2 regions of the Microbacterium sp. NFH-22A-Y genome follow, and region 1 is predicted to be linked to the other one. Evidence: riboswitches for the same ligand, from Rfam matches in the RefSeq annotation. Region 1 holds a riboswitch; the other holds the start of a gene.

Region 1 (7,753 bases):
GGGATGCCGCGGCGGCTGCCGCGTCGGCGATCGCGATCGCCCGCCTCGTGGCCTCCGCGAACGCCGGGTCGCCGTAGGCCCGCAGCCAGTCGGCGTAGGGGTGCGCGTCGTGCGCGAGCGGCGCGAGCCGGGTGCCGAGGTCGGCGTAGAGCCAGAAGCAGGGGAGCACGGCGGCGACCAGCTCCGCAGAGGAGCCGCCCGCGACGACCCGGTCGAAGTGGGCGAGATAGCCGCGCGTGGCCGGGCCCGGCTCGGGGTGGGCCTCGCCGATGCGCACGCGGTGGAGGCGCTCCTCCTCGAGGAGGCACGAGGTCGACGCCTCGGTCCAGAAGGCGCGCTCCTGCCCATCCGCCGCGAGCTCGGCGGCGCGGGCGAGCACGCCGGAGTATGCCCGCAGATACAGGGCGTCCTGCGCGAGGTAGCGATGGAAGCGGTCGAGGTCGAGGGAGCCGTCGCCGAGGCCCGTCACGAGGTCGCACGCGTCGACGTCGGCGCGAACGGTCGAGGTCAGCCGCCACACGCCCGCGCTCCACGGCGCCCCGTCCCGCAGCGCGGGGCGCAGCTCGTGGAAGTGGTCGACGGGTCCGTCGCCCTCGCCGACGCGAAGGGCGTCGGCATGCTGCAACGCGCCCGTCAGCCACGCCTTCGCCCGTGCCAGCGCCGCCGGCCACGGCATCCCGGCGGCGCCGAGCGTGGCCATGGCGGAGGACAGCGAGCACCCGGTGCCGTGCGTGTGACGGGTCATCACGCGGATGCCGGAGACCTCGTGCACGCCGTCGGCGTCGACGATCGCATCGGGAGAGGCGGCGCCGTCGAGGTGCCCGCCCTTCAGCAGCACGGCCGTCCCGGTCTCACGGTGCAGGCGTTCGGCCTGTGCCACGGCCTGCGCCCACGATGCGGCGGGCGCGGCGTCGACGAGGACGGCCAGCTCGGGCAGGTTCGGGGTGACGAGGTGGGCGCGGCGGCACAGCCGGCGGACGGCCGCCACCGCCTCGGCGTCGAGGAGCCGGTCGCCGCTCGTGGCCACCATCACCGGATCGAGGACCACCACCGGCGGACGCACCCGCGTCAGCCAGGCCTCGACGACGCCGGCGATCTCGCCCGAGAGCAGCATGCCGATCTTGACCGCATCGATCTCGACGTCATCGCTGACCGCGCGCAACTGCTCGTCGAGGAACGCCGTCGGCGGCGCGTGCAGCGTGCGCACGCCGCGGGTGTTCTGGGCGACGAGCACCGTGACCACCGCCATCCCGTACCCGCCGAGCGCGCCGATCGACTTGAGGTCGGCCTGGATGCCCGCCCCACCGGTCGGATCGGTCCCGGCGATGCTGAGCACGCGGGGGATGCCGGCGGTCACCGGGCCGCCTCGGCGGCGTGCTCGGCGGGGCCGGTCAGAGCGGCGGCGAAGATCCCCGCCGCCGCGCCCGGATCGGCGGCCGCGCAGATCGCCGAGACCACCGCGACGCCCGCGGCGCCCGCGGCCCGGAGGGCAGGGACGTCGGCCGGCGTCACGCCCCCGATCGCGACGCAGGGCAGTGCGGTCGCGGCGGCGATCCTCGCGAACCCGCCGATGCCGAGCGGCTCGGGGTGATCGGGCTTGGTCGCGGTGGGCCGGATGACCCCCACCCCGAGGTAGTCGAGGGTGCCGGCGGGCATCTCGGCCGCGTCGGCGAGATGGGCGGGGGTGTTCGCCGTCCAGCCGACCAGCGCGTCGGCGCCGAGCAGGGCACGGGCGGTCTGCGGGGGCACGTCGCTCTGGCCCAGGTGGATGCCGTCGACACGGGCGCCGGCGTCACGGGCCGCGAGCACGACGTCGAGCCGGTCGTCGACGACGAGCGCCGCCCGTGCGGCGACGACATCCGACAGAGCGACCGCCTGTGCGATCAGCTCGCGGGCGGTGGAGGTCTTCGCGCGCAGCTGCACCACGCTCGCCCCGCCGGCCACGGCCGCATCGACGATCTCGCACAGCAGCGGGAACGGGACGCGCTCGTCGGTGACGAGGTGCAGCGAGAGGTCGTGACCGGTGGCCCCGCTCATCGCGCGGGCTCCGCAGACGAGAGACGATCGGGGGTGTCGAGGTCGGCCGGCGCCACGGCGGCCAGAGCGTCGAGGAACGCCACCGCGAACGAGCCCGGCCCGCTGGCCGCGCGCGCCGCCCGTTCCGCCGCGACGGCGTGCACGGCGGAGGCCGCGACCGCCGCCGACAGTGGGTCGCACACGCCCAGGAAGGCCGCCATGGTCGCACCGAGCGCGCATCCGCCTCCCGTCACCCGGGTCAGCAGCGCGTCGCCGCCGTGCACCCGGACCACCCGGGTGCCGTCGGTGATCAGGTCGACCGGCCCCGACACCGCCACCACCCCGCCCGTCCGCCGGGCGAGCGCGACCGCCGCGTCCCCCGCGGCCTCCGGGTCGTCGGTGGCATCCACGCCGCGTCCGCCCGCCCCGAGGCCGGCGAGTGCGAGGATCTCCGACGCATTGCCGCGCACGATCGCGGGTCGGCGCTCGACGAGCTCGGCGGCGAGGGCCGTCCGCACCGGGAGCACGCCGACGGCGACGGGATCGAGCACCCAGCGCTCGGTCGCCGCGACCGCCTCGCGCGCCGCGGTGCGCTGCTCGGCCGTCGGCGTGCCGAGGTTCACGAGCACGCCGTCCGCGATGCCCGCGAACACGCCCGCTTCGCCGGGGATGTCGCACATCGCGGGGGCGGCGCCCAGGGCCAGGAGGGTGTTGGCGGTGAAGTTCGTCACCACCGCGTTGGTGATGCACTGCACCAGCGGATGGGCCGTGCGCACGGCATCCACGGCGTCGGCGGGGGAGAGGTGGGCGCGCGCGCTCATCAGGGGACATCCCTTCGCTCGTACGAACGAGATCAGGTTCGACGGGTGTGATCTCAGCCCATGGTTCGGGCACCCCGTGTCGTTGACCAGGAATGTAGCAGGGCGTCGCCGCGGGCGCGAACCCGCCGTCGGCGGCTCAGACCGGAGCGGCCGCGAGGTCGGCCACGATCGCGCGCACCGCGTCGCGGCCGGCGCGGTTCGCGCCCACCGTCGACTGCGACGGCCCGTAGCCGATGAGGAACAGCCGCTGCTCGTCCACGGCGCGACCGTTCGCCACGCGGACACCGCCGAGCGCGGTCCGCAGCCCCAGCGGGGCGAGATGGGCGATGTCGGCGCGGAAGCCGGTGGCCCACAGGATGACGTCGGCGGGCTCGAACGACCCGTCGGGCATCCGTACCCCGTGCTCCTCGATGCGGGTGAACATCGGGTGGCGCACCAGGACGCCGCGCTCCTGCGCACGCCGCGCCCAGGGCGTCCAGTGCTGGCCCGTCACCGAGATCACGCTGCCCGGCGCCTCACCGCGCCGCACCCGCTCCTCCACGCCCGCGATCGCCGCGACGCGGGCCGCGGTGTCGAACTCCGCGGCATCCCACCGCACCTCCTGCCGCGTGACCCAGAAGGTGTCGGCGACCCGGGAGATCTCCTCCAGGAGCTGCACGGCCGAGATGCCGGCGCCCACGACGACGACGCGCTGACCGCGGAACTCGTCGGCCGACACGTAGTCGTGCACGTGCAGCTGGCGGCCCGCGAACTGCTCCTGACCCGGGTAGTGGGGCCAGAACGGCCGTCGCCAGGTGCCCGTGGCGTTGATCACGAACCGCGCGTGCCAGGCTCCGCGATCGGTGTCGACCTCCAGGAGGCCGTGCGGATCGGCGTCGACGCGGCGCACGGCGGTGACGTCCACGGGCCGCTGGACCCTCAGATCGAATCGCCGCTCGTAGTCGGCGAAGTACGCCGGGAGCACGTCGGCGCTCGCCGCGTCGGGGTCGGCCGGGGGAACGGGGGCTCCCGGCAGTTCGTGGATGCCGTTGACGGTCGCCATCCGCAGCGAACGCCACCGATGCTGCCAGGCGCCGCCCGGAGCGGCATCGGCGTCGAGCACGACGAACACGGGGGCGCGTCCGTCGCCCGGTGCCGGGACGAACCCGCGGCGGCGCAGATGGTAGGCCGCCGACAGTCCCGCCTGGCCGGCGCCGATCACGAGGACGTCCACCGTCCGGTCGGGCAGGGCGAGACTCATGCCCATCCCAACGCGGTCCGGCCGCAGATGTTCCCGCCGGGGCGCCCGCCGCGCCGCATGTCGGGGGCACGCCGTAGTCTGTTCTGGTGACCACCGCCCTGTACCGCCGCTACCGTCCGGAGACGTTCGGCGAGATGATCGGGCAGGCGCAGGTGACCGAGCCGCTCATGACCGCCTTGCGCGGCGACCGCGTCGGGCACGCGTATCTGTTCAGCGGCCCGCGCGGCTGCGGCAAGACGACCTCGGCGCGCATCCTCGCCCGCTGCCTGAACTGCGCGGCGGGCCCGACCGACACCCCCTGCGGCGTCTGCGACAGCTGCGTGGAGCTCAGCCGCGGAGGCGGGGGCTCCCTCGACGTGGTCGAGATCGACGCGGCCTCGCACAACGGCGTCGACGACGCCCGCGACCTGCGTGAGCGCGCGATCTTCGCCCCCGCGCGCGACCGGTTCAAGATCTTCATCCTCGACGAGGCGCACATGGTGACGGCGCAGGGGTTCAACGCCCTGCTCAAGCTCGTCGAGGAGCCGCCGGAGCACGTCAAGTTCATCTTCGCGACGACCGAGCCCGAGAAGGTCATCGGCACGATCCGCTCGCGCACCCACCACTACCCGTTCCGCCTCGTCGCGCCCGCCGCGATGCTCGAGTACGTCGAACAGCTGTGCGCACAGGAGGGTGTGCAGACGGAGGCGGGCGTGCTGCCGCTCGTGGTCCGCGCCGGCGGAGGGTCGCCCCGCGACACGCTGTCGCTGCTCGACCAGCTCATCGCCGGATCCGATCCGGTCGACGGCGCCGCCGGTGCGACCGTGCGCTACGAGCGCGCCGTCGCCCTGCTCGGCTACACGCACGGCGCCCTGCTCGACGAGGTCGTCACGGCGTTCTCGGCCCACGACGCGGCCGCCGCCTTCGCGGCCGTCGACCGCGTCGTGCAGACGGGTCAGGACCCGCGTCGATTCGTCGACGACCTGCTCGAGCGTCTGCGCGACCTCATCATCGTCGCGGCCACGGGAGACGGTGCCGGCGCGGTGCTGCGCGGCATCCCGGCCGACGAGCTCGAGCGGATGGGCCGTCAGGCGTCCGCGTTCGGCACCGATCGCCTCTCGCGCATCGCCGATCTCGTCGTCGGAGCCCTCGACGACATGAGCGGTGCGACGTCCCCGCGGCTGCAGCTGGAGCTGCTCGTCGCCCGCGTCCTCGCCCACACCGCCGGATCCGTTCCGGCGGCCCCGGACTCGCCGCCGGTGGCCGTGCCCGCCGCCGCTCCCGTTGCGGAGCCGCCGGCCTCCCACCCGGCTGCGCCGGCCGCCGCGCCGACCCCGCCGGCTGCCGCCGCGCCGGCCGCACCGGCTGCACGGGTCGCGTCGACTCCGCCGGAGGAGCCGCTTCCGCCGGCTGCCGCCGCACCGACTCCGCCGCCGGCCGCCGCTCCCGTGCCGCCGGCAGGTCCCGTCACGCTGCCGCAGGTGCGCGATGCATGGCCCGAGATCCTGCAGCGGCTCGAACCGGTGAGCCGGTCGTCGTGGATGATCGCGACCGACGCCACCCCGATCGCGTTCGCCGACGACGTGCTGACCCTCAGCTTCCGGACGCAGGGCGACGTGGCCGCCTTCAAGAAGCTCGCGGCCGGGAAGGGACCGAGCGAAGACCTGCGCGGAGCGATCCACGCTGTCCTCGGCATCCGGGTCAAGTACGTCGCGCGCTTCGACGCCGACCCGCCGTCCGACGGTGCTCCCGCGGAGCCCTCGCGCCCCGCATCGCCGCCCGCGACCGCGCCCGCTCCCACGGGCGACGCGCGCCCGGGCGGAGGCGGACGGGCGGGCGGCACCGTGGCCTCCGCGGCCGCCGCGCCCGTGACGGAGTGGGCCGTCGCGCCGATCCCGACCGATCCCGGCCCGGTGGCGGCCGCGCCGTCCGCTCCCGTCGCATCCGCCCTGACGGAGGCGCCCGGGCTCGCGGTCGACGACGAGCCCGAGGATGCCGTGGCGGCGCCCGTCCGCACGCTGACGGCGGTCCGCGAGGCGCCGTCCCCGGCAGCGGCCGAGTACACCCTCACCGACGACGACGCTCCGGACGACGACGAGTTCCCGCCGCCCGTCGACGACGCGCCTGTCCCGCCGCGGGCGCCCGTGGCCGTCGAGCGTCCCGCCCCCGTACGCGCCCCCCGCCCCGGCGGGATCGAGCGCGTGGGGGAGGCGGTCGTGCGCCAGGTGCTGGGAGCGACGTTCGTGCGCGAGGAACCGTACACGCCGCCGACGAGGTTCAACTGATCCATGTACGACGGCATCGTCCAAGACCTGATCGACGAGTTCGGCCGCCTTCCGGGCATCGGACCGAAGTCGGCGCAGCGCATCGCGTTCCACATCCTGCAGACGCCGACCTTCGACGTCGCGCGTCTCTCGCAGCTGCTGGGCGAACTGCGCGAACGGGTGCGCTTCTGCGAGATCTGCGGAAACGTCAGCGAGCAGGAGCGTTGTGCCATCTGCCGCGATCCGCGACGAGACCAGACGTTCATCTGCGTCGTCGAGGACGCCAAGGACGTCTCCGCGATCGAACGCACCCGTGAGTTCCGCGGGCTCTATCACGTGCTCGGCGGCGCGATCAGCCCCATCGCGGGCGTCGGGCCCGAAGATCTTCGCATCGCGCAGCTCATGCAGCGCCTCGCGGACGGCACCGTGCAGGAGGTCATCCTCGCCACCAACCCCAACCTGGAGGGGGAGGCGACCGCGACCTACCTCAGCCGGCTGCTGCACACCCTCGAGATCCGTGTGACGCGACTCGCGTCGGGACTGCCGGTCGGCGGCGACCTCGAGTACGCCGACGAGGTCACCCTCGGCCGCGCCTTCGAGGGCCGCCGGAGCATCTGATGTCGCCGGCGGCGTCCGACCGCGCCTGGGCGCTCTAGCCCCGGTCGCGCGCAACCTCTCGTGCGCGAGATCGACCTCCCGCGTTCACCCCGCCGACCCGTCCGCGTCGCCTGCAGCCGACACTCTTCCTTCGCGGCCGAGTGCACGACTTCCGGTGTCGCGAAAGGGAGCATCATGTCCGCGCGTCTTCTCTACGCGCACTTTCCCGCGGCCACGCACCCCTCCGCCCTCGAGTGGATGCGCGTCGTCGCCGAGATCGCGGCGGGCCGGCCCGGCGTGGGACCGTTCCTCACCGGTCAGGACGTCCTGCCGCCGGCGCCCGCGGTCGCATGGCGCCTCGTGAGCGAGAACCGTCGCGAGATCGCCCGCGGATGCCGCCTGTTCGCCGATGAGACGGCGGCGCGGGCCGATCTCGCGGTCGTGCTGCGGGATGCCGCCGCCTTCGAGATCCACACCAACCCGGCGCCGCGGCTGCGCAGCACGGGATGGTTCGTCAGCTCCGGCGGGGCACTGGTCATGATGGGGGCACGCCGCTACGAGAAGAGATCGGCGGCGGAGAGCGCGGCGGTGCTGGCGGTGCGTCTGATGCGCGAGCTCGCCGCGGCGGGCGAACCCGTGCTCGCGCGCCCGGAGCCGACGGATCCGCTCATCCTGCGATGAGCGATGGCCTGATCGCGGACCGGTTCCACCTCCGCCGGCTGCTCGGCAGCGGGGGGACGGCGTCCGTCTTCGAGGCCGACGACGTCGTCGGCGGCGGCGTCGTCGCCCTGAAACTGCTGCACCCGCACCTCGCCGTCGGCCCCGCCGTGTGGGAG
Region 2 (7,753 bases), 620 kb from region 1:
CTATGCGGGCGGCTACCTCACGGGCGAGGATCTGCGGATGCTCCTGCGCGACGGGGTGGTCGGCGACTGCGCGACGGTCTTCTACCGCCTGGACGGATCGACCTCGGGGATCGAGCTCAACGACCGCTCGAGCGGTCCCGGGTTCGACGTGATCCGCCGCATCCCGCGCCGCCTGTGCGCCGTGTCGAGCCTGTCGAAGCTCGATGCGCTGCGCGGGGCGCTCGCGGCGGGCCTGATCACGGAGCTCGTCGTGGAGGAGGCGCTCGCCCGCCGCATCGTGGAGCTGCCGCACACCGCGGGCCGCGGCTGACTCCGCAGCGACGGGCTAGAGGCTGAAGACGAAGACCCAGGTCCCCGCGAGCACGGCCGCGGTGACGGATGCCGCGGCGATCGCCACGGCGATCAGCAGCAGGACGGCGTCGGCTCCCGACATCCGCGACGGGCGCGCCCACGTGCGGGCCGTGTCGGCGCCGAACCCGCGGGCCTCCATGGCCGTCGCGAGCTTGGTGCCGCGGCGCACGGCGAGGACGAACAGGGCGAAGGCCTGGCTCAGGAAGCGGCGGATGCGGCCGTCATCGGCGACGCCGCGGGCGCGACGGGCCATCGACAGCTCTCGCCAGTCGTCGATCAGGAGGCCGACCATCCGCAGGCCCGCGAGCGCCCCCAGCACGAACCGCGGCGGCAGGCGTACGATCTGGGCGAGCCCGTCGGCGAGGTCGGTCGGATCGGTCGTGGCGAACAGCACGACGCTCGGCACCGCGATCGCGAGGACGCGCAGCAGGATCGCCAGCGACAGCGCGATCGAGCCGTCGCTGATGCGCACGAGCCCCCACTCGAGGTACACCTGACCCGACACGCGGCCGTACAGCACGGTCGCCGCCGCGCCGATGGCCGCCGCCGCGGCGATGGGCCACAGCCGCAGCAGCAGCTGCCGCGCCCGCAACCGCGCCAGCGGCAGCAGCGCGAGGGTCGCCGCGAGGGTGACGCCCGCCGAGACCGGGTCGATCGACAGCAGCAGCGTCATGGTCACCACGAGGGTGGCGGCGAGCTTGGTCACCGGGTTGATGCGCCCCAGGGGACTGCGCGCCACGTCGAGCGAGAACAGGCTCATGCGCCGCTCCCGAGGCGGGCGACGGTCAGGGTCTCGTCGGCGAGCGCGGACACGAGCGCGGGGTCGTGGGAGACGAACGCGATCGCCGAGCCGGCCGCCCTCAGCTCGTCGACGAGGTCGGCGAGCTCGCGCCACGTGCGGGCGTCCTGTCCGTAGGTGGGCTCGTCCAGCAGCAGCACGCGGGGTCTGCTCGCGAGGGTCGCGGCCACCGTGAGCCGCCGCTTCTCGCCGCCGGAGAGCGTGAACGGGTTCACCTCGGCGAGACGGGTCAGCCGCAGCCGTTCGAGCAGCGGCTCCACGCGCGCGGCGACCTCGGACGCGGAGAGCCCGAGGGCGCGGGGGCCCACCGCCAGCTCGTCGCGCACACGCGTGGTCAGCAGCTGATGCTCGGGCTCCTGGAACACCGTGCCGATGCGGGTCAGCAGATCGCGGGCGCGCCAGCGCACGGGCGCGTCGCCGCGCCCCGTGCCGGCCGCGAGCGAGGCGCTCGCGCGCACGGTCCCGGATGCCGGGGGCACGAGCCCCGCGAGGGTCATCGCGAACGTCGACTTCCCGGCCCCGTTCGCCCCGGTGATCGCCAGGGCCCGCCCGGCCCGCAGCCGGGCGTCGATGCCGGCCGCGACGATCCGCGGCATCCGCTCGCCGAACGGGCGCCGGCCCACCGCGACGGCGTCGGCGCTCAGCAGGACCTCCCCCGTGCCCGTGCGCGGCCGGGGGTCGATCACGACGGGGACGTCCGGCACCCAGACGCCCGCCTCGGTCAGGGCCGCGCCGTGCGCGCCGAAGACGCGCTCGGCGCTCCCGTCCGCGAGCACCCCGCCGTCGGATCCGAGCACCACGACGCGGTCGATGTGCTCGGCCCACAGCGCGACGCGGTGCTCCACGACGACGAGCGTGGCGCCCGTCCGCGACGCCGCCTCGACGACCGCGTCGCGCACGGCGACGGCCCCGGCCGGGTCGAGGTTCGCCGTCGGCTCGTCCAGCAGCAGCAGTCCGGGCCGCATCGCGAGGGCGCCGGCGAGCGCGAGCCGCTGCTTCTGTCCGCCGGAGAGGGCGGCGGTCGGGTGGTCGCGCGGCACGTCGAGGCCGACGGCGCGGACGGCCTCGTCGACCCGCCGCCAGATCTCGTCGGCGGGGACGCCGAGGTTCTCGCACGCGAAGGCGACGTCGTCGCCCACCCGGGCGAGCACGACCTGCGCATCGGGATCCTGGAGCACCAGGCCCGCCCGTCCGCGCACCGCGGCGGGCGCGTGGCCGTCGATCAGGAGCGCACCGGCATCCTCACCGTCCTCCGCATCGCCCAGCACGCCGGCCAGCCCGCGCAGCAGCGTCGACTTGCCCGAGCCGCTCGCGCCGAGGAGCAGGACGTGCTGGCCCGGCTCGATGTCGAGGTTGAGCTCCGACACGGCCCAGCGCCGACGGCCGGCGTGACGCCAGCCCCACCCTCGTGCGCTGACCGCCGCGGGCGCCGCGAGCGAGGCCGGGCTCACGCCGCGTCGGGCGCGTCCGCGATACGTGCCTCTCGACCCGCCGCGAACCGGTCCAGCGCGCCCGTGGCGGCCAGGGCACGGGCGATGAGCCACGACACCAGACCCGCGACGAGGATGCCGGAGACGACGGCGGCACCGAAGTAGATCACTCGCGGCCCGAACTCGTAGGCGGCGATCGAGGAGAAGTTGGTGTCGAGAAGGGCCACGGCGAGGCCGGCGAGGGCGCCCGAGGTGAGCGCCGCGATCAGACGGTAGTTCGCGTACGCGAACAGCGCGAACCCGAGCTCGGCGCCGATGCCCTGCACGACGCCCCAGACCAGCGTGAGGAAGCCCCACTGCGTGCCGACGGCCATCGACACCACCGCGGCGACGACCTCGGTGTACAGCGCGGCGCCGGGCTTGCGGATGATGAGACCACCGAGCACACCGGCGAACAGCCACCCGCCGGAGAGCAGCCCCTCCAGCCCCGGTGCGAACGCGAGGATGCTGCTCAGCGGCGTCCACGCCTGGCCCCACAGCCAGAAGACGACACCGGCGGCCACACCGATGACGCTGGCGACGACGATGTCGACGACGCGCCAGCGCAGGCGGCCGGTGCGCGCGGCGGAACGGGATGCCGCGGCATCCGACGAGACGGTGGACGGGGACGCAGACGCGTGCATGTTTCTCTCCTCCCTGCGCCGGCATGATCCGGATCAGGTTCGACGGTCGAAGCGTGGATCGCTTCCTCTCAGCCCGGCTCACCGGACTCCCGTGGTTGTGCGCTCGAGTATAGCGGCGACCGGGTACGTTGGGCGGGTGACCTCGGACGACGCGCCCCCGCCGTCGCGACGCGCGCTGCGCGAGTCCACCGCACCGACCGACATCGTCATCGTGCGGGGCCGCGACGGACGTCAGGCGCTCGGCTGGCTCGACGACACGACCGTGACGGGGACACTCGCCGTCGCGAACACCGCGCCCGCACCCGACCTGCTCACGAGGCGGCCGCGCCGATCGCCCCTGCGGGCGGGGGTGATCGCGCCGATCCTCACCACCATCGCCGTCGCGGGCGCGTACGCCGCGGCGACCCTGCTCTGGCCGCTCTGGGCCGTCACGCCGACGGTGCGCGCGATCGACCCGGACGGTCCCGGCTCGCCGGCGACCGCCGTGGCGTGGCCGACGGAGGGGGCCGGCGCCGTCGGGGTCGGGGGCATCGACGCGGTGGCCGCCTCGAGCGATGCGGCGGTCTCGATGGCGAGCATCTCGAAGCTCGTGACGGTGCTGATGATCCTGGACGAGATGCCGCTGAACGTCGGGGAGCAGGGGCGGGAGTTCGCGTTCACCTCGCGCGACCGCTCGACCTACTACGACTATCTGGCCAACGACGAGTCCGCCCTCGACGTGCCCGTCGGCGGCTCGCTCACGGAGTATCAGATGCTCCAGGGCATCCTCATCGGCTCGGCCGGCAACTACACCGATCGCCTCGCCGGCACGATCTGGCCGACCGACGAGGTCTTCTCGGCCGCCGCGCGCGCGTGGCTCGACCGCCACGGACTGCCCGGGATCACCCTGGCCGAGCCCACCGGGATCGACCCCGCGAACGCCGCCGATCCGGCCGCGCTCATCGCGCTCGCGCGGATCGCGCTGGCCCACCCGGTCGTGGCGGAGATCGTCCGCACCCGGACGGTCGAGCTTCCCGGGGCCGGCGAGGTCACCAACACCAACGACCTGCTCGCCGACCCGGCCGTGGTCGGTCTCAAGACCGGCAGCCTGGCGGGGTTCTACAACCTGCTGGCGGCGAAGGACGTCACCGTCGGCGCGGTGACCGTGCGCGTCTACGCGACCGCGCTCGGCCAGTCGTCCGACGAGGCCCGCGACCAGGAGACGGCGCGCCTGCTGGCCGACGTGGCCGCCGAGGTCGCCGCGCCGCGCACCCTGCCGGCCGGCACCCTCGCGGGCGTCGTCTCGACCGCGTGGGGGGCGACGGCGAACATTGTGACGGATGCCGACGCGGCGGTGATCCTGTGGAACGGCGCGGCGTCCACCGTGACGACGGACCTCGATCTGGGCGCGGCGCGCACCGTCGACGCGGCCGTCGGCGAGGTGCGGGTGACGGGACCGCTGGACGCGGCGACCGTCGGCGTGCACCTCACCGCCGACATCCCCGATCCGGACGCGTGGTGGCGTCTGACCCACCCGCTGCAGCTGTGGGGTCTGGCCGACTGAGCCGCGGGCCGCGACGCGGTGGCGCTAGAACGGCCAGATCAGCGGCACGTACACCACGGCGACGAGGAGGTACACCGCCATCAGCGGCAGGCCGAGCTTGCCGTAGTCGCCGAACCGGTAGCCGCCCGGCTGCATCACCATCAGGTTGGCCGGAGTCGCCACGGGCGTGAGGAACGCGGCGGCGCCGGCCACCGTCAGCGCCATCATGAACGGCTGCACGCTGGCGCCGAGCGTCTGGGCGATGGCGACCGCGATCGGGAGCACGACGAGCACCGTGGCGACGTTCGAGATGAACTGACCCAGCACCATCGTCAGCACGCACAGCACCAGTAGGGCGAGCTGCGGCGAGCCCGAGCCGATGACGCCCAGCACGGCGTCGGCGACGATGTCCGCCGCCCCCGTCGTGATGAACGCCGACGACAGCGGGATCATCCCCGCGATGAGGATGACGGTCGTCCACGAGATCGCGCGGTAGGTCTGCGGCACCGTCAGCACCCGCAGCAGCACGAGGGCTCCCGCCGCGAGCAGTCCGGCGACCACCGCCGGCACGAGCCCCGTCGCGAGGAGCACGACCATCGCGCCGAGGACGCCGATCGCGCGCTTGGCGCCGCGGCCGAGCGGCACGGCACGCTGCAGATCCTGGGGCGGGGTCACCGCGATCACGTCCGGCGACTGGGCGTAGCGGGTCAGCGCGGCCCAGGGTCCCTGCACGAGCAGGGCGTCGCCGGCCTGGAGCACGAGCGCGCCGGCCACTCCCGTGCCCCGCGACGCGTTGGGGCCCTCGTCGTCACCGCGGCGGACGGCGAGGATCACGAGGTCCTCGCCGCGGGTCGTCATGCCCGCCGACACCGTACGTCCGATCAGTCGCGATCGCGGCGCGACCAGCACTTCGGCGACGCCCTCGCGTGCGCTGAACAGCAACCCGGTGTCGAGGTCGACGTCGTAGCTCGCGCGGAGCGCCTGCGCGTGCTCCCGCGGGTCCGGCGCCACCTCGCCCAGCCGCTCCGCCGTCCGCTCCGGCAACAGCCGGCCGCCGCCGAGCGCGACGACCGCGACGGTCAGCAGGACGAGCGGGATGCCGGCGAGCGCGAACTCGAAGAAGCCGAACTCCCGACCGCCGGCGGCGGCCGCCGCCTCGCTGACGACGATGTTGACGGGCGTTCCGGTGAGGGTCAGCAGCGACCCCGCGCTCGCGGCGAACGCGAGCGGGATCAGCAGCTTGGAGGGGACGATGCCGGCGCGCACTGCGACGACCACCACGACCGGCAGCAGCGCCGCGACGGCGCCGTTGATCGAGATGAAGGCGGTCAGCACCGCCGCCAGCAGGCCGATGATCGCCGTCAGCCGTCCGCGTCCACGGCCCGCGCGCGTGACGACCTGCTGTCCCAGCCAGGCCGTGACACCCGTGGCATCCAGTGCTTCGCTCACCACGAACAGCGACGCGATGAACAGCACGGTGGGATCGCCGAAGCCCGCGAACGCCTCGCCCAGCGTCAGCACCCCGGTCGCCCACAGCGCCAGGGCGACCCCCAGCGACACGAGGGCGAGCGGCACGCGACCGCTGACGAAGGCCACGACCGCGAGAGCGAGGATCAGGAAGGTCCAGGCGGCGGGGTCCATGCCCTCACCCTAGACGCGACGCCGCGGCCTCAGACGAACCGCACCGTCTGCTGCAGGCGGGTGCGGACGTCGAACAGCTCGTTTCCGCCGATGTCGCGTGCGCCGGTGAGGCCGCGCCGCAGCACGGTCGACAGCGCCGAGCGGGCCACGACCGCCACGGGCAGTCCGCGCACCTTGCCGATCTCCTCGATCGCGGTGACGACGTCGTCGTCGGGGAGCACCACGATCGCGCCGCTGAACCGCACGCGGGCCGCGCGGGCGAGCGCCCGCACCCCCGCCACGAGGTCGGCGATCGGCGCGCCCACGCCGTCGCCGATCAGCTCGCCGCGGCGCAGACGCACGGGACCCCCGAAGTCCTCGCTGAGCAGGGCGTAGAGGCCGCTGGGGCCGAGGACGATGTGGTCCAGCTTCAGCGACGGGTCGCGGGGGTCGGCGGCGACGTCGTGCCACACCGTGTAGCCCATACCGAGCTCGCCGACGATGCGCGCGGTCGCCTCCTCGGCGAGGGCGTCGGCGAGGAGGCGTTTGAGCTCGCGGGGCGCCGCCCGCACGAGTGCCGGGTCGTAGGGGTCGGCGAGGGCCGTGCCCCGCCCCGCCCACTCCCGGATCAGGTCGAGGTAGCGCTCGCGGCGCCAGCCGCCGGGCTGTCCGAACGATCGGGCCCGCGGCCTCGTGTCGGCCGGGCGGGCCGGCGGCCGCCACCCGCCGTCCGCCGCGGCGTCGGGGCCGTAGGCGGCGACCTCGACCCCGCCGAAGCCGTGCCCGCGGTCGTACGCCGCCCGCGCCTCGGCGCTGCCGACGAGCTCCCAGGCCCGCTGCACCTGCACGAACTGCGCCGCATCGCCGCCCGTGTCGGGGTGGGTCTGGCGCAGCCGCAGCCGATACGCCCGGCGCAGCTCGTCTTCGGCGACGTCCGGCGCGACGCCGAGCACCTCGTAGGCGGACGCGGAGAGCGGACTGTCGAACACGGGATCCCTCAGCGCTTCTCGTTGCGACGTGCGTAGGCGGCGGCGCTGCGGCTGGACAGGGCGAGCAGAACCAGGATGTCCAGCGCGAGGGCGGGCAGCGTCGAGAAGAGCGTGATCTCCTGGTCGCGCACCCACCAGCTCGCGAAGGCGGCCGAGATGGAGAGGGTGGCGACGGTCATGACCGCGACCCGGGCGAGGTTGCTCCCGCGGTAGAGCAGCAGCACGCACGCGAGCTGGATCGCCGCCCCGATCGCGAACACCGCGAGCACGAGCAGGAGCGAGGCATCGAGCACGTCGGGCGTCACCTCGATCCCGTCCAGATCGAGCTCCAGCTCGCCCGCGTAGGCACGCCAGTGCAC

What was found. A riboswitch is a leader RNA that binds a small molecule or an ion and turns the genes downstream of it on or off. The one in region 1 is predicted to bind thiamine pyrophosphate.
Region 2: another riboswitch for thiamine pyrophosphate. It lies ahead of L0965_RS01550 (ECF transporter S component); the one in region 1 lies ahead of thiM (hydroxyethylthiazole kinase).

Annotation. Positions count from the first base shown of each region.
Region 1 covers NZ_JACBGF010000001.1:947,968-955,720, forward strand. The annotation lists gene thiD (bifunctional hydroxymethylpyrimidine kinase/phosphomethylpyrimidine kinase) at 1-1,357, opposite strand, end outside; gene thiE (thiamine phosphate synthase) at 1,354-2,037, opposite strand; gene thiM (hydroxyethylthiazole kinase) at 2,034-2,837, opposite strand; TPP riboswitch at 2,830-2,924, opposite strand; gene L0965_RS04515 (NAD(P)-binding domain-containing protein) at 2,974-4,077, opposite strand; gene L0965_RS04520 (DNA polymerase III subunit gamma and tau) at 4,164-6,341, shown strand; gene recR (recombination mediator RecR) at 6,345-6,938, shown strand; gene L0965_RS04530 (hypothetical protein) at 7,113-7,598, shown strand; gene L0965_RS04535 (serine/threonine protein kinase) at 7,595-7,753, shown strand, end outside.
Region 2 covers NZ_JACBGF010000001.1:329,486-337,238, reverse strand. The annotation lists gene L0965_RS01565 (sugar-binding transcriptional regulator) at 1-310, shown strand, start outside; gene L0965_RS01560 (energy-coupling factor transporter transmembrane protein EcfT) at 326-1,111, opposite strand; gene L0965_RS01555 (ABC transporter ATP-binding protein) at 1,108-2,517, opposite strand; gene L0965_RS01550 (ECF transporter S component) at 2,598-3,263, opposite strand; TPP riboswitch at 3,257-3,366, opposite strand; gene L0965_RS01545 (D-alanyl-D-alanine carboxypeptidase) at 3,400-4,806, shown strand; gene L0965_RS01540 (SLC13 family permease) at 4,831-6,426, opposite strand; gene L0965_RS01535 (nuclease-related domain-containing protein) at 6,456-7,394, opposite strand; gene L0965_RS01530 (hypothetical protein) at 7,403-7,753, opposite strand, start outside.